Regions from separate parts of the Nitrincola iocasae genome, predicted to be linked through region 3. Evidence: predicted binding sites of a transcription regulator. Region 3 holds the regulator's gene; each other region holds the start of a gene.

Region 1 (7,517 bases), 1.7 Mb from region 3:
GATAACGGTCAGCCGCTTCTCGTTGGCGCCGCGAAAGATCCAGCACCACACCCAAGCGTTCAGAGCGGGCTTTACTCATCGCCTATCACCCTGAGAAACGCCACCACGCATCCCCTGGGATGTGTTTGTTGATGCAGCTGGTATACTCATCGACATAATTAACTCCTGCTTGGAGCGTTCAAGATCAAACGACTCAGTCATACCTTGTTGCAAGTAGGCCTGTAGTACCGGCAACATCTCTATCGCACGATCCGTTTGCGGATCACTGCCTCGCACATACGCTCCCACGGCGATCAGATCAGCATTTTGCTGATAGCGCGAAAACAGTCGTTTGAACTCAAGCGCTTTGGCAAGATGATCAGCCGGCACCACCTGAGGCATAACACGACTAATAGATGCCTCAATATCTATAGCTGGATAATGTCCTTGTTCAGCCAAACGCCGGGACAATACAATATGTCCATCCAAAATTGCCCGCGCGGCATCAGCAATGGGATCTTGCTGATCATCACCCTCAGTCAGCACGGTATAGAAGGCGGTAATAGAGCCCTCGCCAGCCTGCGAATTTCCGGCACGTTCGACAAGTCGCGGTAAGCGCGCAAAAACCGAAGGAGGGTAGCCTTTAGTTGCTGGAGGCTCCCCAACGGCCAACGCAATCTCTCTCTGAGCCTGCGCGTAGCGTGTCAGCGAATCCATCAGTAGCAGCACTCGCTTGCCTTGAGCACGAAAGTATTCGGCAATTCGCGTGGTAAGTTCAGCCGCCCTCAGGCGCATCAAGGGCGAATCGTCTGCTGGTGAAGCCACGACTACAGATCGGGCCATACCTTCAGCCCCCAGGCTGTGATCGATAAACTCACGCACCTCACGTCCACGTTCGCCAATTAAGCCTACCACAGTAATATCGGCCGCAGTGTAACGCGTCATCATGCCCAGCAAGACCGATTTACCCACGCCACTTCCCGCAAATAAACCTAGGCGCTGACCACAACCCACTGTCAACAAGCCATTAATGGAACGAATACCCACATCCAAAGAGGTATCTATTGGATGACGTGACAAGGGATTAATAACTTCTCCCTGCATAGGTACATAACGCTCAGCATCCAGCTCACCCTTACCGTCAATAGGCTGACCTATGCCATTAATGACCCGCCCTAGCAAGCCAAACCCCACCGGCACCAGACTACCGCTGCGTTGTGGAATCACTCTGGCGCCGGGCTGCAAGCCATCAACACTATGCAAAGGCATCAGATAGATTCGATCACCGGAAAAACCGACTACTTCAGCTTCAGAATACTGGCCTTTTAGCACTTCAATTTTGCAGTAATCACCCAGCGCAACTTTCAAGCCGACGGCCTCCAGCGTCAAGCCAATCAGACGCGTAATCCGCCCACTCACCTCGGGGTAAGCCGGCGCAAATAAGCCAGGGTCCTGCAGATGCGGTTGATTATGAAAGAGTGCCATAGACAGCCTCCGTTATTGCGGAGCAGATGAGGTGTATTTTCCCAGCGCAGCAGACAACTGCTCAGCCACCTGTTGAAAACGGGTCTCTACGGTATGGTCCACACGACTGTTTTCAGTCATCAAACGGCAACCACCCGCGGTAATAGTTTCATCTGATATGAGTGTAAAACCTTCACGCTGAGCCAGCCGCTCCAGCGCATCCAGATCAACGGGGTTGACCTGGACCTGACAATTTAGTGTTGTCGAGGGCAGCTCTTCTAAAGCCGACATTACTGCCTTCACAATGTGTGCTTCGCTGGACTGAAGTTCAGCATTCACCACGGCTTCAGCAAAACGTAGAATCAGATCAGCTAACAAGCCCTCCAGTGCTTTTTCCTGTTCAGCAATAGGCTGCCTGAAAGAGACTTGTAGACTATCAAGCAATGCTAATTGCCGTTTTATTTCAGTTTCGCCTGAGGCTAAACCCTGCTCATAGCCCTGCCTGTACCCATCCGCCTTTCCCTGCTCGAAGCCTTCTTCACGCCCCTGGGCAAAACCTTCTTTAAAGGCATCTTCGCGAATTTGCTCTATTTCAGCCAAGGTCAGTTTTTCAGCAACCACTTCTTCATCCGTCACCGTTACCGTCTCTTCATGATAGACGGTATTAAAAGCTGAACCCTGCTGCAGATCACCCTCCATCATTGGGAGTTCCCAAGTATTCAAACGGCGGGCTTCTGCAGCCGGTATTCTGACAGGAAAAAGATTATCTGCTTTCATAAGATTAAATCATATCATCACCGCCACCCAGCGTAATCTCACCTTCATCGGCAAGCCGTCGGGCAACGTTGAGAATTTCTTTCTGCGCAGACTCCACTTCGCTGATACGCACAGGACCTTTTGCTTCCAAATCATCACGCAGCAGCTCAGCAGCGCGCTTGGACATATTTTTAAAGATTTTTTCCTGTAATTGCGAGTCAGCACCTTTGAGCGCAACAACCAACTGATCTGTCTGAATTTCTCGTAGAATAACCTGTATGCCACGGTCTTCAACATCCAGTAAATTATCAAATACAAACATCAGATCAGAGATCTGGTTGGCCAACCCTTCATCGGACTCCTTAATCGCATCCATTAGCTCAGCTTCTATCTGCGTATCTATGAAGTTCATAATATTTGCCGCAGATTTCACCCCACCCAAACGCGTCAACTGCGTTGAACGAGGACCACTGAACTGACTTTCCAGCATATCATTCAGCTCCTGCAGGGCTTGTGGCTGAATCTGATCTAATGCAGCAACCCTCATAACAATATCCAGACGCACTTTATCATCAAAGAAGCTTAAGACATTAGCTGCCTGATCCGGCTCCAGATAGGATACTATGACGGCCTGAATCTGCGGGTGCTCAAAGCGGATAATTTCAGCGACCTGACGGGCATCCATCCAGCGCAGCGTATCCAGCCCCGAAGTATTAGTACTGAAGAGTATTCTGTCGATCAGAGTTTTAGCCTTATCTTCACCCAAAGCCTGATTTAACATTGCCCGAATGTAACGGTCATTGTTGATACCAATACCCGTCTGATCACCGACCACATCCAGAAAATCTGACACAACGGACTCGACACGTGATTGAGGTACATTATCCAGGCGAGACATAGCCTCACCTATCCGCTGTACTTCTTTCGGGCCAAGGTGTTTCAGTATTTCAGCGGCGTCGCTTTCACCCAGGCTAATCAGCAACACAGCTGCTTTTTCAATATCCGTCAGCCCATCACTCACGCTCTATCACCCACTGTTTAATCGCTTGGGCCACCCGGGCCGGGTCCTCTGCTACCATACTGCGAATTTCATTCAACTGATAATCAAAACTTTCATTAGGCGTAACCATAGCAGCGGACTCTACACCACCAAAAGTCACCTTGTCATCGGCTATATCCGAACCATTCAGCGAGTCCAACTCAGCCGAGATCTGGCCCGCTGGCCCTAGCTCATTTACAGGTCGACTGCCACCTGCGGTAGATAAGTGCTTCAATACAGGACGCAGAATACCCAGAACCAGCACCAGCACAAACAGACCAGCCCCCAACTGTTTAAGCAAATCCCAGAACCAGTCCTGCTGCCAGAAAGGTGTATCCACTACCTCAAACTCTTCAGGCGGCACAAAGGATGAATTAATCACATTAACACTATCCCCTCGTAGCGCTGAAAAGCCCACGGCATTCTGCACCAACAGGCGCAAGCGGTCCAAATCTTCTTCGGACCATGACGTTCTGCTCAACTCCCCTGTCTCTGCATCAACATTGCTCAGATCATCAACGACCACCGCAACCGACAAACGTTTGACACCCCCCATTTGCTGACGGGTATAACTGATGCTACGGTCCAACTCAAAATTACGTGTCGCTTGATTACGACTGGTTCCGGAACTTCCCGCGCCAGCCATCGTTCCATCCGCTCCGGCGACTTCCGGCACAGCTACCGGTCCTGGCGGCTGATTTGCTAAAGCACCAGGGACACCCGCAGCCACATCGCCAGCTTCTCGGTGCTCTTCCATGACCTGTTCACTACGCAAAGCCGGCAAATCAGGATTATAGACCTCGCTGGCTTGTTCAATTTCGGTGAAGTCTATATCAGCGGATACTTCGGCTCGGAAATTACCCAAGCCGACAACCGGCTGCAGAATACTGTTTACCCGGTTAACCAATGTGTCTTCCACCTGACGCACATATTCCAACTGACGTGCAGCCAGTACCACATCCGAATCAGCATCACGAATATTCAGTAGACGACCACGCTGATCAACAATGGTGACATCTTTGACATCCAGCTCTGGAATACTGGAAGCAACCAGATTGGCTATCGCAGCCACCTGGTCTCGTTCTAACTGACGTCCGGATAGCAGCTCGAGGAATACCGATGCCCGAGGCTTGCTCTGATCCCGAATAAAAACCGTATCTTTAGGAATCGCCAAGTGAATACGTGCAGACCTGACAGCCATCATATTAGAAATAGTTCTGGCCAGTTCACCTTCCAGGCCACGACGGTAACGTGTAGTCTCCATAAACTGACTGCTACCCATGCCATGGTCCTGATCCAGCAACTCGAAGCCTATGGTTTTATCAGTGGAAAATCCATCTGCAGCCAATTGCAAACGAGCCCTATGCACATGGGATTCAGGCACCAAAATAGCACGACCGTCCGCGTCAAAGCGGTAAGGAATTTGATTAGTTCGCAGCTGTTCTATAACTTCATTAGCATCAGAAAAACTTAAGTTGGCATAGAGAACTCGATAGTCTGGTTGTTGAGACCAAAGCACTACAGCAAAGCCAATTGCAACACTTGCAGCCAACCCAACCATTAAACCCAATTGACGTAATATCCCCAGGCTGTTGAACCCAGCCATGAGACCGCCTCTTGCATTTAATGGACCCGCTGTATTTTCCATTTACACCAACTCAGTTAGATGGGCATCTTAGAGATATCTTCATAAGCCCTAACCAGGCGATTACGCACCTGGGTTAAGGCCTCGAAAGAGATAGACGCTTTCTGCGCCTGAATCATCACCTGAGGCAAGTCAACACCCGGATCGCCACGCTCATAGGATTCACGCATCTGATTTGACATTTTTTGATTTGAATTCACCTGATCCACAGCCGTTCTCAGCAAGTCGGTAAATCCAGTACGCTCAGAATCTTTAATAGTATTTCCGGGCGCCTCAGGCCGTAAGCCCGGCATGTCGATCTGGCGCGCAGCCTGCTGCATATCAGACCGCATGGATCGCATTTGCGCCAGAACACTATTGATATCAGACCGCTCAATCATGTTCAGACCTCATTGGATAGTGGCATTTTTTTGACATTATAGCGTCATTATTTAGCAACAAGAAGTCGACAAGCAACTTAATGACAATTTTTTGTCATATCTAATCGTAAACCTGATGCAATGAGTACTGAAATGCAAAAAGCAGGCCAATGCCTGCTTTTTTGAAGTATAGCTTTCTGTTTACACGAAATGGGCGCTGCTAATCAGCTAAGGGGGCGCCAAATTTCAACCGAACATACATCAAAGCAACCGTTATAGCATCACCCAATGCGGTGTGCCGCTGAATAATCGGAATATCCAATTTTTTGGAAATAGTATCGAAGCGTAAATCTACATCACCACCGACTGTCTTCCATTTAATGATGTCGTGATACACATGGGACAATTCAATCGCTTTATTCGGCAAGCCAAAGCCATATTTTGGCCGAATATATTTATCCAGCATGCGCACATCATAATTCACATAGTAGCCCAGAATCGGACGATTACCGACAAATTCCAATACCTGTTCCAGTGCATCATCAAGCTCTATGCCATCCACCAGATCACTGGCACGAATTTTATGTATCTTGATAGAGTCACCTGTCAGGGAAGCCGGCGGCTTAAGCTTAATATCCAGACGCTCACTGGTAATTACTCGCCTACCGCGAATACGAACAGCACCTATAGACAGAATTTCGCCTTTCTTGACATCCAGACTGGTAGTTTCACAATCGAGCGATACCACCTCGTCACCTTTGTAGGGTTCAAATAGATGGGCATAGGGGCTGTCCCGAAACTCTCTACGCTCTTTAAAGCGTCGGATTGTTCTTGGAATAATCATTTTGTCATGAGCCTATATGGTAACGCGAAGCCAAGAGCTTCTTGAAATCCTTGACAATTCTTAACGCATCTCTGAGTAGATCTCTCTCCAGCTTATTCAATCGCTGCAGATCTATGGCATTGGGCGTTTTATCAATACCATCTGCACTCTCCTCCACCCGCTGAATTTGATGCTTCAGCCGAATTTGCACAAACAGCGACAAAGCTTCAGCCAGATTCTCGCCCACAGATTTGCGCAACTCCTCCATTTCCACCAGCATTTCGATACGCTTAAAAGTATTGGTTTCCAGTATCCTATGTTCCAGCGCCATAGTACGCACACCGTGCACTATTGGAAAAATTCCACCCTTCTTGATATCCAGCATCCCTTTATCTTTCAGATTACCAAAAAAGGTCAGCGGCGTATCAAAATTAAGTGCTGCCTTAGCAAAATGCGAAAAGAAAATATCGTTATTTTTTATACTCCGAAGAAAAGCATTCCTCGCCACCTTAAACATAGCAGCATTACCGGCAAGTGGCTTGCCATCAACAGCAATAGCCAATTTCATTACCGACTCACCGTCAAATTTCTGACTCCAACCACTTAACTTTGCAGCCCACTGGTTGGTGGAATTAACCCACTCCGGATTTGACACCATGATATTACCTGGACAGGGCGGAAAACCAAATGAGATCAAAGTCTCACTGAACTTCTGCATCACCTTGTGCATTTCTGGCCATTCCAGACCGTCCCGAAATAGCAGACCATTGTCCTGATCCGTTTTCATTATCTGTTCGCCACGACCTTCTGAACCCATCACGATCAAACAAACATGTGGACGCATATCGTTAGGAATCACCAGATCAAATAGCTTGGAAATAATGCGGCCATTCATTGCCGCTAGTAATTCCATAGTAAAGCGAATTTTGACGCCCGTTGAAATCAGCGCTTTAATCAGGTCGGTCAAACCCTGTGCGGCCTCTCTCAGGTCATCAAGCGTTTGGGCACGCTCAACACGCAGGCCTATAACATGAGAGTGGCTGGAGAAATGACTCAACACATCTGTCAGCTCAACAATACCGAAGAGCTCAGCACCACGCATCACCACCACTCGCTCGATTTGCTGCTGCGTCATCATGATCAGTGCATTAAACAGATAGTCCTGCGGGTCTGTGGTGATCAGTCGATAGCTGGCGATCTCTGACACATCTGAATCCAACGGCAGACTCTTGATGATGACCGCATCAAGAAGATCTGTGCCGGTAACCATACCGTAGCGATTACCTTTCTTGGCAAGTACACAATCTGCCTTCATTTCACGCATCATGCGGGTTGCTTCAACGATTGAAGTACCCTCAAGCACAATCAGAGGTTCACGGATAGTGCCATCTTCAATGCGAGCAAGCATAAACTCGGCCATATCCTGATTCTGACCATGCTGCGCTACAATTT
Region 2 (7,517 bases), 1.7 Mb from region 3:
CTTCATCCCCTCAATTATTCGAGTGTGTGACAGTCCGCATCAGCGACAACTGGCGTAATAAGAACGGATGTGATCCGTTTCATGGTAACCCTGCTGATTCGCGTCAGACGTCTGAATTTCAGGGGCTTCTGTATCCGCTATCGCACTGCCTGCTGAAGCGGCTATACCCGCAGCTGATGCAACAGCCACACCACGCAGGAACTGTCGGCGTCCATTACTGACTGGTTGATTAACAGGTTTATTGTTATGCATGTTTGCTCTCCTCATCCTCGCAGATGCACACTTTGAACGGCATCCGGAATTTTGTGTAAATGCACGCTTTCTGTTTTTATAAAGGCTTGCCCCAGCATCGCTACGGCATGATAAAACACGGCACTGGGTGCCTCGGCCATATCAGCAAACAACTGACCTGCCCAGGCATTCAAGTGGCGTTGAAAAAACACCGCCTGGCGCTCCTGGCTGTCGCCCTGTTGAATCAACAGGCTCATCATCTCCAGTTGCACCGCAATATGGTCTTCAGGTTCTTTTACATCCTCATCACGCTCATAACCGAGCAGTTGCAGGTCATTACGCAATTCGATCAAGGGCGCTTCCATCAAAGAACCGGTTAAATACCAGGATGCAAACGGCGTCAATTCGCCTTGTGAGATACCGATAAACAGGTTCAGGTACTCATCTTCCAGCGATTGATGCTTTGACCGGGCGGCAGCCATACGCAGAAACTCCCAAGCCTGCGACATGGAGTTGGCTGCGCTGCGATCCAGTTCCAGTGATGCCAGAAACTCCAACAACTCTTCAGAGGGATGACGGCGGCATAAAGAAGCCAACAAGGCATAAATATCAGCACGCAAGGCATCTTCTTCACTCAGCTGTTTTTGCAGCACGTCCTCCTGTGGATTGATCGTTTCCATCCTCACTCCTTACAGTCTCAGTTGCGCAGCAGGATCGGCGGCCAGCTCGCGGTAGCTGTCCCTGACACGACAGTCATCGCACATCTGCAGACGCTTGGCGGCTTCACCCTGAAAATAGGGATACGCTTCAAGCTTTTTAGTGATTTTTTCGATGGTACTTTTAGTCGCAAAAGGCTTGGCGCAGCGGATACAGTGAAAAGGTTCTTCCTGCTTGAGGGTACGCATTTCACCGCGGGTACCCGCCGCCGGTGCGAAGCGGGCTTCCAGACTGATCGCCCGCTCGGGACAACTGGCTTCACACAAACCACACTGCACACAATCACCTTCCAGAAACGCCAGCACCGGTGCTACGTCACTGGCACTTTTGAGTGCAGAGGTCGGGCATACCGACACACAGCTCATGCACAGGGTACAGGCTGAGTCGTCCACCAAGACCTGGCCATAAGGGCTGCCATTGGGTAGAGAGACTGGCGTCTCGTTTGTGTCGCCCTGCTCCATCAAACGATCTAGCGCGACATTAATCGTCTGACGCTTGCCCTCATAGGGAAACACCATTCCCTTGGGCAAGCCTTCCCAGGCTTGCAGACTTGTATTCAAGGTGCTGAGTGCATCCGGCATGGCATTCGCTGACACGATGGATATACGCGATTGTGGATGACCGATCGCCTGTAACAAATGACCGGTTAAGCTGATTTCATCCTGCAGTAGTTTTTTCAGTGTTGCCGGGGTTTCATCATCTACCAGAATAGCGTTATAGGTCACACCATAGGCCAGCAATGCCAGCCAGGTGTCAGCCCCCAATGCGCCCACCTCTTCCAATGCCACAGGAATAACCTGGGCTGGTAATTGATCCATGTCAGGACTGAAGTGCTCAGCATGGATCAACAAAGCCGGCCTTTCGCCACCGGCTTGAAAATAGCTGTCCAGACAGTTACGCAAACGATCCAGTTGCGTAGCGGGCTTAGGTGCAGCAAAACTCAAAGCACCAGTTGGACACACGGTAGTACAGCTGCCGGCACCGTGACATAAATAGGTATCGACACTGATTTGAAAGTCATGACTCAGGGTGTTGTTATGGCTGCTGATGGCATCAGCCGGACAGACATCCAGACAACGGGTGCAGCCCATATTGCCACGATCTGCATGGGCACAAATATCATGGTTCACCTGCACATACTGCGGCTTTTCAAACTCACCGACCATACCAGCAATTTCTTCTAATGCATCAGCCAGACGGCTCGCATCTGGCCCAATCGCAAAGTAGCCTGGTGGGGATAGTTCAGATGTGATCACTGGGTCAGCATTCAGATCCAGAACCAGATCATAATGGGGTTGACCAGCGGTGGCTTCTGCCGGGTTGATCTCCTGTCCATCCGGTGCGCCAAGACGCAGTTGAAAAGCCCCCAGCCAGCCATTCAGTGAAACAAAAGGCAAGTACAAGGGAGTCAGCTCAGGGACCGCCTGCATAGCCCGTTCCAGATGCGCATCATCCTGGTTTGAGACCTGCCCCATCGCCAGCAGGGTTTTGCTGCTGACACCCTGTACCTGAGCCGCCACAAGGCGAATCAGGTCTTCAGGACCCAGTATCAGCAAATGCCCTCGGCTGGTATAACTGATCACGCCATCCTGCATCGCCATCAGCGGAGGCATGGCATTCAGTGCCTGCTGTCGGGCACGCGCATTTAACTCAGGTGTGGCCGTAAAGGCCTGATGCGTAATTAAACTATTGGGTTTCATTGACTCTCTCTCAGGCTCACCTGCAAGTTTGCAATCATTCAGGTGGTCGAGTTTTAGTTATTTATAAGTTATTGCAATTTAGAAGCCAGTTTTATCAACCTGATTTACACAAATGAATCACCTATACACCAACAAAAAGGCACATATGGCAGGAAAGTGGGTCATTTTGTCTCTTCCTGGGTAGTTTTTTCGGGGCGATCTGCGCCAACCGCCTCAAGCAACTCATCTGTAGTTGATGCCTGTGTATCGGCATTCGCGTCCACCAGGCTATCACGTGCTTGCTGCATTGCATCTTCGAGTTGCTGCTCTGCCCAACCGCGTACCTTTTCACCGACGACAGCAACCAGTTTTTTCGGTTGAGAGTAATCCAGATTGTATTCATCCAAAGGATCTCGGAAGTTAAACTCAGGCTGGTGGAAGTACTTGCGCAACGCCTGACGTTTCAACTCAGTTGAGACACCTGTTGAGAAGAAAGCCGACATATCACTGCGGGAATCAATCGTGTCAATATCCGGCATATCCTCATCTGTGAGGGACTCGGTTTCAGCCACCGCTTGATCAGTAACATTTTCCTGCTCCGTCAGCTCAGTATTCTGAACAAGGCTGACGTCTGACTCAGCACTGTTCGCTTCACCAGCATGCGGCTCAACATCAGGCAAAGCCACCTCACCAGACTGTTTGATTCTCGACCAGCGATTAAAAAACCCTTCGCTCATGCCGTACCTCCACTCATCTCACCGGATGCCTGGGCACGCAAACGTCGCTTGCCCGCCTTGGGATCTTCCAGCTCACCGTGCTGTGCCATAAACTGCTCCAACCAGACATAAACAGGCTGCGGCATGGGAATGCTCAGCACCGGTTGCCCGGCATCCAGATGGTCCGCTGCCAGATCCTGTGCCACTGACAGCTTACGTGGTACCAGTTTACCCGCGTCCATCTCTTCGCAGATCACAAACAACGTGGGTGCCTGGGCACTCAAGTTAAAGCGATAGGCGATGCGTTCATCACGATGCAGCTGTAAGCACAAGGGCACGGCCTCAGGGTCTTCAGGTTTCACGGCACTGATCTGAGAAATTTTCCAGGATACCGATGGCCAGCCGCGCGACTGGGTTTCCTGTCGGTCGAGCAATACCCATAAGGGCCACTTATCTGATGTCGGACCATGATCAGGCTGCATTTCACCCATCTCCTGTTATGAATTTCTGTTAAACCTAAGTGTAGGCCAAAGGCAAGTAATGTGCCGTATTTGATAACGGCTTGTGTCGCCAGCCCTGCTATACTCTTCGCTGACATAGAGTAGGGTCAAATAATCACATACCCAGCCCCATACGGGACAAAATGACCCACCTGAAACCCTGCTGTTTAGGCAACACCACCCTGATACCGCCTATCCAGCGCACTCGAAAGACTGGTACAGATGTTGCTGAATACAATGGTGATTAACCGGCTAAGGATCGACTATGACTAACCATTCCGGTTTAGTAATGACACAGGCACGTGCCCCGCTGACGCGCCTCTCACAGGTCATGGATGAACAGGGTAACTGGCGGGAACAGGCGCTGGCCTGCGAAAGACCCCTCACGCTGTATCTGAACAAGCGTGAGATAGTCACGCTCATGACACTAGGCGAAGACCCTGAAGCCTTGGTGCTAGGCTATTTACGCAATCAGGGTCTGGTCGAACGACTTGATGATGTGCTTGCTGTTCAAGTGGACTGGGAGGTTGAAGCCGCCGCTGTCGTTACCTCCCATACCCCTGATGATATAGAAGCCACGTTAGCTAAACGAACCGTTACCACCGGCTGTGGACAGGGTACGGTGTTCGGCAACCAGATGGAGCGCTTAAAAGGCTTACAGTTGCGCCAATGGACACTGAAACAATCGCAGATTTACCACTTACTCGACAGTCTGAATCAACATAACGCTACCTACAAAAATGCCGGTGCAGTACATGGCTGCGCTATTTGCTCTGCAGAGGGCGAGGTACTGAGCTTCTGTGAAGACATAGGACGGCATAATGCGGTGGATACCCTGGCAGGTCGCCTGTGGCTGGAGGGTATTAATAGTGACGATAAAATTTTCTATACCACCGGTCGCCTGACCTCTGAAATGGTGATGAAAACCGCGCAAATGGGCATCAGTGCACTCTTATCTCGCTCGGGTGCCACCGAAATGGGACTGCAGATTGCCAATGAACTGGGCATACTTATGCTGGCTCGCGCCAAAGGCCGACACTTCCTGGTATTCAGCGGTCAGACACGCCTGGAACTGGATAATAAGCCTGCTCCCCTGGCTCGATCAAATAAACGGAGGTCTCAGGATGAGTGATCCATCTCCATCCCCCTATATGACTGTCAAGGATGCGGCTGCCTACCTGCACCTGAACGAAAAAAAAGTTTACCAACTCGCCAGTGATGGCCATCTGCCTGCCACCAAGGTCACCGGAAAATGGCTGTTTCCACGAAAGCTCATCGACCAATGGCTACTGGAATCCAGTCATCATGGCGTACTCAGTGACCGACTGCTGTTTGCCGGCAGTGATGATCCACTGCTGAAAGCCGCACTACTGAGAATCATGCAGCAACAACAGTATCAGGCACTCTACAGCTATATGCCCACTGGCACCCAGGCGGGCTTGTCATTATTGGCTCAAGGTTTAGTTGATTGCTGTGCCGTGCACTGGGGGCGGGCCGAAGAGAGCCAAATAAGACACCCGGCCTTGATTCGTCAGTATACTGGTTCCCGGCATTGGGTGTTGGTACATCTGTTCAAGCGTCGTCAGGGACTGATGCTGCGCAAGGATGATTCCGACACCCTACTCAGCGAGCCCACTGAAATGTTACGCAAGCGCTGGGTAATCCGCCAGGAAGGCGCCGGCTCCCAGCGCTTTCTGAAAGATTGGCTGCAACAGCAGAACCTGTCTTTTGAAAAAATACACGCCAGCATAAGAGCGCTCACCGAAACTGAAGTTGCCTCAGCGATTGCCCGGAATCTGGCGGATATAGGCCCTGGCACAGAAGCGGCCGCCATCGAATGCGGCCTGACCTTTGTGCCAGTGTATCAGGAAGCCTTTGAACTGGTCATACCCAGACAGGTGTTCTTCAGGACGTTATTACAGCAAGTGTTTGACTGGCTGCAAAGCCCTGAGGGTCGTCAGACTGCGACAAAGCTGGAAGGCTACGATCTTAGCCAATGCGGAAAACTAATTTGGAACGGTGAGGTCAGAGACTCGTAAAAACATTTGTGCAATGCACAAAAAAGTACTTGACACAGGCTCTCATACCCCTATAATCGGACGTATTGTGCAGTGCAACAAAAACACTGCATAGATCATTAAACATTAGGAGAGACTCTCATGACAAACACTGTTGATTTCCAGAAGCCTGTTGAAGCCGCTAAAAGCCTGATCGCCCTGCAGACTGAAACTCTCAGCAAAACTGTAGAGCTGCAGAAAAAATCTGGCGAAGAACTGGTTAACTTCTTCAAGTCTGAAGCTGAAAAAGCTAAAAGCCTGAAAACTCCTGAAGAAGTAATCAAGTTCAACACTGAAGCCAGCTCTTCACTGTACAACCTGCTCAAAGCACAGGGTGAAGCTTTCACCTCTTTGGCCACAGAATCCAGCAAAACTGTGATGGCTGAAATGCAGAGCTTCGGTAAGTAATCTTACCTGTACGCCGCTCCTGCGCATCCATGCGCCCGCGGCGTACCGTACATCCTGTACATAAAAACACCCCGCCAGTCGGGGTGTTTTCATTTATGGCAGAGTAAACGACTCTGTGTCATGCAACTCACCGCATTCATACAACCACTGCTGATACACATAACCAGCCAAAACCAGACGCGTCTCCTCCTCCATCTCATCAAATAACATGCCATGACGATAAACCTTGAGTGAACCGCTCTCCGTCTGCATAACACTTCGTACCCTGGCAGGTGCCAGAATCACATGATCTATACCCGCAACCGATACCCTCGCCGTCAGAAACACACTGTCACCGACTGCGGCCAACGCCATGGGAGATTCCACCGAGGCACCGGATAAACTGATATCAACGCACAGGGCGGTTTGAGCAGCATGTGGATCAGCATCCCCCTTGTCCAACAATAGATTTAAATGCACAGGTACGCGGGTATGCTGACGAAACGGCACGGTATCCAGTGCAGTCGGATAAGCCAGAATCCAGTGAGGGAAAGGTTCTGAACGCGCTTTGAGCAAACGCGTACTGAAACTGATTAGCGTATTGCCACACAGTAGTTTCACATTCAGAGAGACCCCTTCCGTCAGCAAAGGTTTACGGCTTTTCGGCGCGGTCACAATGACCGCACTCTGGTCGTGAATGCCCACTAAACGCACTGAATAGCGACCTTTGGGAAGACGTGTTTCAAGCCGCACCGGCTCCCCTGGACGTGGGCGCAACTGCGCCAATGAAACTACCGGCAACGCACGCCGAGTGGCTAACTCACCCGATTGAGATTTCAGACTGACTTGAGACATGAATTCACTTTTTAGCATCCGCGACCGGAAAGCCCAGCGCGTTGAAAATTGGCTGCTGATCAGTAGGTAATCGCAGGGTTAAGGCACTGAACTCTCGCCGGACCGGATACTGCTTGCGCAGCTGGTCAAAAGCAGCTTTTTGCTGTTGTTGGGGCGCCGCCAAACTGGCACGCAGTGCACGATCATCACGAAAAGGATCGTACAGCATTCGTACCGGTGACAATAGGCCTGCCTTTTCAGTCAGCTGCATTTCAGTCACCTCGGCAAGTGGTAGCAGTTGCGCAAAAGACTGTTGTACAGGAGTGCCACAAAATGCACACCAGGCTTGGTAGAGCATCCAGGTTCCGCGTAACTTACCTTCCAGCGAATAACCGG
Region 3 (7,517 bases):
AAGGTGTTATGGACTTGTCAGCTGAGCTGCGTGGACAGGTGTTGCTGGGCCAGGGAGTTCCGGTACTGCCGCAAACCGCCAGGCTTGAAGTATCTGGTGAGTTGGCTGGACTAAGCGCCCAAGGCTATATTCAACCCCCAGCATTGGTCTCTGAAGGTGAATGGGTCGCTCGATTTGCTTATCTGCATCTGCCCATTGCAGATGCAGAGTCTGAATCTTCTGTGCCGTTGCTGCAATCGGGTAGTGATCAAACGCACTCGGTAGATACCTCAGAGCTTCCCAGGCTTGATCTGCAAATTGATGACTTGCGTTTGGGTCAGCGGGCTTTGGGGCGCTGGCAATTGCGTATGCAACCACAAGCACAGCAGGTAACCTTTGAAGACATACAGGGTGAGCTGCTTGATTTTTCTGTGAGTGGCAGAGCCCATTGGCAAGCTGGGGCACATCCGGCCACAGACCTGACATTAAACCTGTCAGGCGCTGATTTGGCTGATGTGCTTGATCTTTGGGGGCAGGGAAGGCCTCTGGAGACAACTCGGTTAGTATCTTCAGCACAATTGACCTGGCCAGGTGCTCCCTGGCAATTCAGTGTGGCTGAACTGGATGGTTCTTTCAGCTTTCAGGCTGAAGAGGGGCGTATCATTGAATCCGGTAGTGGTGCTAACTTGCTGCGGGTATTCGGGCTGCTTAATTTAAACACCCTGTCAAGACGACTGCGACTGGATTTTAGTGATCTGCTTCAGCGTGGCTTGGTATTCGATGAGTTAAAGGCCAGCTATGATCTGAATGGGGGGCTGGCAAGTACCCGTGATCCATTCATGCTAACTGGCCCGTCGGCCTCCATGGAAATTACCGGCAGCGTCAACCTGAATACACAGCAACTGGATAAAACCATTAAGGTGAGTGTGCCACTGAGCAGTAATTTGACTCTTGGGGCGGTGTTACTTGGGGCTCCTCAGGTTGCCGGTGCGTTATTCATTTTTGATAAAATCATGGGTGACCGCATCGAAAAAATGACCCGCATTGCCTATACATTAACGGGTCACTGGGATGATCCTGAGCTGAACCTGCTGAACGCTAACGAGGGCTGATGTCCTGGCTCAGTTTGATTCGGTGGTGTCACGCAGAAAGCGGAATAGCTTACGATACTGCGTCGGGGGTTGCTGTTTTTCAATTTCCCGTCGGGTATTCCGGATTAGTTGACGCAGTTGCTGGATATCTGTCTGTGGGTGATCATTGATAAAGGCTTCCAGTGCTTCATTTCCGGCTGTACCTTCAAGCAGTAATCGCTCACGCCACTGCTCAATGGCATGAAACTTCTGGTTATGCGCCTGGCTTGCGGTATCAAATTCATCTAATGCCAGACGGATAGCGTCCACGTCAGCATGGCGCATTAATTTGCCAATAAATTGCATATGGCGTTTTAATGCCCCGTTAGAGGTGATGCGTCGGGTTTCGGTTATGGCTGCTCGCAGGGCTTCATCCATCGGGATTTTCTCCTGCTGATCCGGACGCAGCTCGGTGATGCGTTTACCCAGTTGTTTCAGCGCATCCATCTGCCGTTTCAGCTCAGAGCGACTGACAAGTATATCTTCATCATCAGTCTGAAAGTTATTTTGATCTGGTGAATTCATAAGGGGCTCTATTCCGGCTCATCAAAACGGTTGTTGATCAGCGTAATTATGGCTTCAAAAGCCTGGTGTTCATCTGTGCCTTCAATACGAAGGTTAAGCTCAGTGCCTTTGCTGGCTGCCAGCATCATCACTGCCATAATGCTTTTACAGTCGACGCAGCGGTCATTTTTTTCAATCTCAATCTGACTGGAAAAACCACTGGCCAGGGTGCTGAGCTTAGCGGCGGCTCGTGCATGTAAACCGAGTTTATTAATAATAGTGATGGGAGATTCAATCATGCCTTTCTCAATCAGGTCAGTTCACGGTGACGGACGTGGACACTATCCATGGACAAGCTGAAATGACTAGCCAGGTATTCTGCCAGATAGACCGAACGATGTTGGCCTCCAGTGCAACCTATACAGACTGTCAGGTAGCTGCGGTTATCCTGGCGAATACGCGGTAACCAGCGTTCCAGAAAATGAGTGATATCGGCCGCCATTTCATCCACATCAGGCGACTGCTGCAGAAATTCACGCACCTCCGTATCCAGTCCTGTCAGGGGGCGTAATTCAGGTATCCAGTGAGGGTTGGGTAGTGTGCGGACGTCAAAAGTGAAGTCAGCGTCCAGTGGTACGCCATGTTTGAAGCCAAAGGACTCAAATAGCAGGGAGAGGGATTGCTCGCGCCTTTGTGTAATACGTAGTTTGATACGATCACGCAGCTCATAGAGCGTCAGTCGGGTGGTATCAATGCGCATGTCGGCCAGGGTCGCGATGGGCTCCAGTAACACGCGTTCGTATTCAATTGCTTCACGTAATCCTGAGTGAGTGTCGGTGAGCGGGTGTTTGCGCCGGGTGGCACTGAAGCGTTTTAGCAACGTGGATTCTGATGCATCCAGATAGATGACTTCACAGCTCAGGTCACTGAATTGTTTGAGTTGTTCAAGTAACGCTGGAAAGCGTTCCAGGTTGCTGGTCAGGTTCCGGGCATCAATACTGACCGCTATTTTTGACGGGTTTCCCGTGGCCTCAGTCATTTGCTTGATCAGTTCGGGTAGTAAAATGGCTGGCAGGTTGTCGATGCAATAAAAGCCAGCATCTTCAAGTGCTTGCAATGCCGTGGTTTTACCTGAACCAGATCGACCACTCAAAATGACCAGCTTCACAGCTTAGGCCCCTTGCCTGGCAGCGTTCAGGAAGCGACTGTACAGCGTTGCTGCATCAGCAGCACTGCGCAGTGTTTCACGTATTTCAGACTGACTGAAAAGTTCGGCAAGCCCGGCCAGTGTCTGTAAATGCTCTGTAGCGGCATCTTCAGGTACTAGCAGGCAACAGAGAAGGTCGACTGGACGGTTGTCTATCGCGTTAAAATCAATCGGCTCTTTCAGGGTGACTAAGAGTGCGAGAGCTCGATTGCACCCAGCCAGACGACAGTGTGGGATCGCCACACCGTCGCCGATACCGGTACTACCGAGACGTTCACGATTGAGTAGGGCACTGAAGACATCTTCAACTTCCAGTTTATCGATCTCGGCGGCCAGAGCTTCGCTGGCGATTTCTAAAACACGTTTTTTACTTCCTGCATCAATATGACAAAGTGTCAGGGATTCAGTCAGTAGTTCGGATATAGGCATATGATAGTCAATACTAAAGGTTATTTATGAGATTTCATTTTTTCCTTGTGCTTAATGATCTGACGATCCAGTTTGTCGATCATGGCATCTATTGCAGCATACATGTCATCCTGTTCGGCTTGTGCAAATATTTCACCACCAGCTACATGTAAGTCAGCTTCAGCTTTCTGGCGCTGCTTCTCAACACTCAGGGTCACCTGTACGTTGGTAATATTGTCGAAATGACGCTCAAGACGCACGAATTTACTGCGCACATACTCATTTAATGCATCTGTCAGTTCTACGTGATGACCAGTTATATTGATCTGCATGGTTTCTCTCCTTAGTGCTGGTACGATAAGGTCGTACTCTATAGTTAATTAAAGCAGACGCTTGCGCTCATTAGAAGGCGGAATGCTTAGCGCTTCACGATATTTTGCAACGGTACGTCTCGCTACGTTGATTCCCTGCTCTTTCAGCAGTTGTGCGATCTTGTTATCGCTGAGGGGTTTGGCTGTATTTTCAGCAGAGATCAACTTTTTGATCAGCGCCCGGATAGCTGTAGATGAGGCGCCTTCACCATCAGCGGTATTGACCTGGCTGGAAAAGAAATATTTCAGCTCGAAAATACCTCTGGGGGTATGAATGAATTTTTGTGTGGTGACACGGGAAATGGTTGATTCATGCATGGACACCGCTTCGGCGATATCATGCAGCACCATGGGTTTCATGGCTTCATCACCTGTATCGAGAAAGTCACGCTGTCGCTCTACGATCTCAGTCGCCACTTTCAATAGCGTATCATTTCGGCTCAGTAAGCTTTTCAAAAACCAGCGGGCTTCCTGCAGATGGTTTTTCAGGTAAGTATTGTCTGCGCTACTGTCAGCGCGGCGGATCAAATCAGCGTACTGTGAGTTAATCCGCAGTTTCGGAGCGATATCGGGATTAAGGGATACAATCCACTCATCATGGATCTTGCGGACCATAACGTCAGGAATTACATATTCAGATTGGGTGGAACTGATCAGTGCGCCGGGTTTGGGGTTCAGTGATCGGATCAGATTGATGACATTATCTAACTCAACGTCATTTAGGCGCATTTTGCGCATCAGGGTTTTGTAGTCATGACTACCCAGCAGCGGAAGAAATTCCCGGCAAAGACGGATCGCTTGTTCACGCCACTCAATTGCATCAGGCAGTTGCTTGATCTGAATACACAGGCATTCACTCAGATCACGGGCTGCCACACCGGGTGGGTCAAACTGCTGAACCCGATGAAGTACCGCCAGAATTTCATCTTCATCTGCTTCCATGAACAGTTCCGGCTGTTGTGCCTGAAACTGTTCCAGAAGTTCTGCGGGGTCGCTACGCAGGTAGCCATCGGCATCAGTAGCATCGATAATGGCTTCCGCCACCATGTAATCCTGCTCACTCATGGGCGTTAAGTTCAGTTGCCAGATCAGATGATCCTGCAGAGTGTCTTCTCGGGTATCATTATCCTGATTGGGCCAGTCGCCTTCAGTAGCCGGGCCGGTACCTGAGCCTTGAGCCTGGAAGGTATCTTCCCAGTTGCTGTCAGTGGGCAAATCTTCCGGAATAGACTCATTCCAGTCATTATCTGCTGCTGTGTCATCGCTCAGACTGTCTGAGGTTTCACTGTTACTGCTGAGTGCGGCCGTTTCTTTGTCTTCATAGGTTTCACCCACGTGCCCTTCGGCCGCGTCAGACTCTTCATCACTGACTTCCAGCAACGGGTTGCTGTCCAGCGCTTGCTGGATCTCCTGTTGCAGATCCAGAGTTGACAGCTGTAGCAGGCGGATAGCCTGTTGCAGCTGTGGCGTCATCGTGAGATGTTGGCCGATCTTGAGATGTAACGCTTGCTTCATATGCCGTTTAGATCACTTATTCAGAGGCAGGGATGGTGACTAGAGTTGGAACTGATCGCCCAGATAGGCGCTGCGAACCTGCTCATTACCCATTATGTCAGATGGACTGCCATCTGCAAGGATGGCGCCTTCACTCACTATGTAGGCACGTTCACAAATATCGAGGGTCTCACGAACATTGTGATCTGTTATGAGTATACCTATATTACGTTCCTGAAGATGCCGTATAGTTTGTTTAATGTCATTTACTGATATCGGATCAACACCGGCGAAAGGTTCATCAAGCAGAATGAAGCGGGGCTCCGTGGCCAATGCCCGGGCTATTTCCACGCGTCGACGCTCCCCCCCGGACAGCGCCATGCCAGGACTATTTCGTAGATGGGTAATATGGAATTCCTGTAACAATTCTTCCAGCAGTTGTGTGCGATCTGATTTGGATAATTCTTTGCGGGTTTCCAGAATAGCCATCAGGTTGTCACTAACGCTTAGTTTTCTGAAAACTGAAGCTTCTTGGGGCAGATAGCCTATGCCTTTTTTGGCACGGTTGTGCATGGGTAATTGGGTGATATCCTGCTGCGCAAGGCGAATATTGCCTTTGTCGGCATTAACCAGCCCTACAATCATATAGAAACAGGTTGTTTTGCCTGCGCCATTGGGACCCAGCAGACCCACTATCTCACCCTGATTGATACTTAGGGATACATCGCGAACAACATCGCGTCCTTTGTAGGACTTGGCCAGGTGCAGGGCTTCCAGTGTAGTTGTCATAGCTACTGATCGCCTTTCGGTTGAATGACCATTTGTACGCGCTGGCCATCCTGAGATTCACTTCTAAAGGCATCAACGACTGACTTGTCCATATCATAAACGATGCGCTCTCCAGTGAATTCATCAGCATCCTGCATGACGCGAGCGTTTTCTGTAATGGTTACTGTCTGATCGGGCACACGGTAATCCATACGCAAGCCGTAGGCTTTGGTTAGCGGTTGCTCGGCGCTGGCTTGTTGGTGAAATTCAGCTGGGGCACCGGTAGATAAAATTCTGGAAATGCTACCGGTATCATCACGGTGCATTTCGACACGTGAGCCCAGCATCAGCATGGTACCCTGACGTATCTCAACTGATCCGGTATATACAGCGATACCTGTAAGTTCGTTCATGCTGGCATGATCAGCAGAGACATAAATTGGCTGCTCCTGATCTTCAGGTAAAGCCTGAGCGGTCTGGCTTAGTATTACTAGAGCAGCGATCAGGCACCGCATTAACATTTTAGTAGGTCGCATAATATCCTCTTACGTCAGACAGCAGGTCTATACGGTGTTCTCTGAGCCACGCCTGCATGCCGATAGCATCAGTACGGTTAGTTCCCTGTTGAATCTGAACCGGGGCATCGGTTTCGGCATAATCATCCGGTGGCAGTAGTGTCATGACTGATGTCGTCAGTACCCAAGGTGTATCTGCTGCAGGATTATCAATAACCCTGACGTTTCCTGCAAGTTCAATCTTGCTTTCATCATCAAGCATGCTGCCCAAATCAGATGAAATCTGCGTATCACCACGTGTATCACGAGGCAGGGTGATCAATGGGCTGTTCAGCGTGATCAGCTCGGGCGCAGGGTAATGCTGCAGATGAGGTGATTGAATGATACTTGATACTTGCCCGTTTTCATCAAAGTCAGTGATGTAAGCATCACGGATAAAAAAATCCACCCGTTCCGGATCATTCGGATTACCTGTGAGGGTTTCGCTGGGACTGCCAAAAAAACCCCAGTACACCAGCGCCGCCAGTAATATAGCCAGACCTGTTATCAGCTTCAGACGGGCTGCATTTAGCATCAACGAAATTCCTCAATCAGGCCAGACAGTTTACCTTGAGCTGATAACAGTATTTCGCAGAACTCCCGTGCGGCACCTTGTCCACCACGACGGGTGGTGCACCAGTCAGCTTCTTTACAGACCACGGGATGACCATTGGGAACCGATGCGCCAAAAGCGACAGTGATAATAGCCGCCAAATCAGGCAGATCATCACCTATATAGGCTGTAGTGGTTGCGCTGTCTCCACTTTCCTGCCAGATCTCTTCCAGAGCGGTCAGCTTGTCTTCTCGCCCCTGTAGCAGCCAGTCAACACCCAGTGCTTTGGCGCGCATACTGACTTGGGATGAGCTGCGTCCGGTGATAATGGCTGTCTTGATGCCGGCTTTCTGCAGCAGTTTCAATCCCAGACCATCCAGGGTGTTGAAGGCTTTAATTTCCTGGCCATCGGGCAAAAAATACAATGAGCCATCGGTCAGTATGCCATCCACATCGAATACTGCCAGCCGTATGGCTTGCAAGCGTTGTTTCAGTTCATCGGACAGGATTTCAGTCATGGTCAGATAACTCCGGCTTTAAGCAGGTCAT

Evidence for each region. The regulator sigma-54, encoded in region 3, starts transcription at its own class of promoters, with help from an activator protein. The targets are predictions, from matches to a motif close to TGGCACNNNNNTTGCTNT.
Region 1: fliE (flagellar hook-basal body complex protein FliE) is a predicted target of sigma-54. The motif match lies at 5,395-5,412, and genes of this name have one in related genera.
Region 2: F5I99_RS06000 (DUF3305 domain-containing protein) is a predicted target of sigma-54. The motif match lies at 3,874-3,891, and genes of this name have one in related genera.

What each region holds. Positions count from the first base shown of each region.
Region 1 is NZ_CP044222.1:533,485-541,001, reverse strand. Features, by position in the region: gene fliJ (flagellar export protein FliJ) at 1-79, opposite strand, end outside; gene fliI (flagellar protein export ATPase FliI) at 76-1,464, opposite strand; gene F5I99_RS02540 (flagellar assembly protein FliH) at 1,477-2,220, opposite strand; gene fliG (flagellar motor switch protein FliG) at 2,225-3,220, opposite strand; gene fliF (flagellar basal-body MS-ring/collar protein FliF) at 3,213-4,844, opposite strand; gene fliE (flagellar hook-basal body complex protein FliE) at 4,901-5,263, opposite strand; gene F5I99_RS02520 (3'-5' exonuclease) at 5,463-6,086, opposite strand; gene F5I99_RS02515 (putative nucleotidyltransferase substrate binding domain-containing protein) at 6,091-7,517, opposite strand, start outside.
Region 2 is NZ_CP044222.1:1,315,297-1,322,813, reverse strand. Features, by position in the region: gene F5I99_RS06020 (formate dehydrogenase) at 40-252, opposite strand; gene F5I99_RS06015 (TorD/DmsD family molecular chaperone) at 264-911, opposite strand; gene F5I99_RS06010 (4Fe-4S dicluster domain-containing protein) at 921-2,648, opposite strand; gene F5I99_RS06005 (DUF3306 domain-containing protein) at 2,810-3,364, opposite strand; gene F5I99_RS06000 (DUF3305 domain-containing protein) at 3,361-3,825, opposite strand; gene fdhD (formate dehydrogenase accessory sulfurtransferase FdhD) at 4,109-4,975, shown strand; gene F5I99_RS05990 (helix-turn-helix transcriptional regulator) at 4,968-5,882, shown strand; gene F5I99_RS05985 (hypothetical protein) at 6,003-6,308, shown strand; gene F5I99_RS05980 (flagellar brake protein) at 6,402-7,142, opposite strand; gene pdxB (4-phosphoerythronate dehydrogenase PdxB) at 7,147-7,517, opposite strand, start outside.
Region 3 is NZ_CP044222.1:3,002,281-3,009,797, reverse strand. Features, by position in the region: gene F5I99_RS13825 (YhdP family phospholipid transporter) at 1-1,091, shown strand, start outside; gene yjgA (ribosome biogenesis factor YjgA) at 1,101-1,634, opposite strand; gene F5I99_RS13815 (HPr family phosphocarrier protein) at 1,643-1,912, opposite strand; gene rapZ (RNase adapter RapZ) at 1,924-2,781, opposite strand; gene F5I99_RS13805 (PTS sugar transporter subunit IIA) at 2,785-3,249, opposite strand; gene hpf (ribosome hibernation promoting factor) at 3,270-3,560, opposite strand; gene F5I99_RS13795 (RNA polymerase factor sigma-54) at 3,609-5,114, opposite strand; gene lptB (LPS export ABC transporter ATP-binding protein) at 5,154-5,882, opposite strand; gene lptA (lipopolysaccharide transport periplasmic protein LptA) at 5,885-6,397, opposite strand; gene lptC (LPS export ABC transporter periplasmic protein LptC) at 6,384-6,950, opposite strand; gene F5I99_RS13775 (KdsC family phosphatase) at 6,950-7,486, opposite strand; gene F5I99_RS13770 (KpsF/GutQ family sugar-phosphate isomerase) at 7,489-7,517, opposite strand, start outside.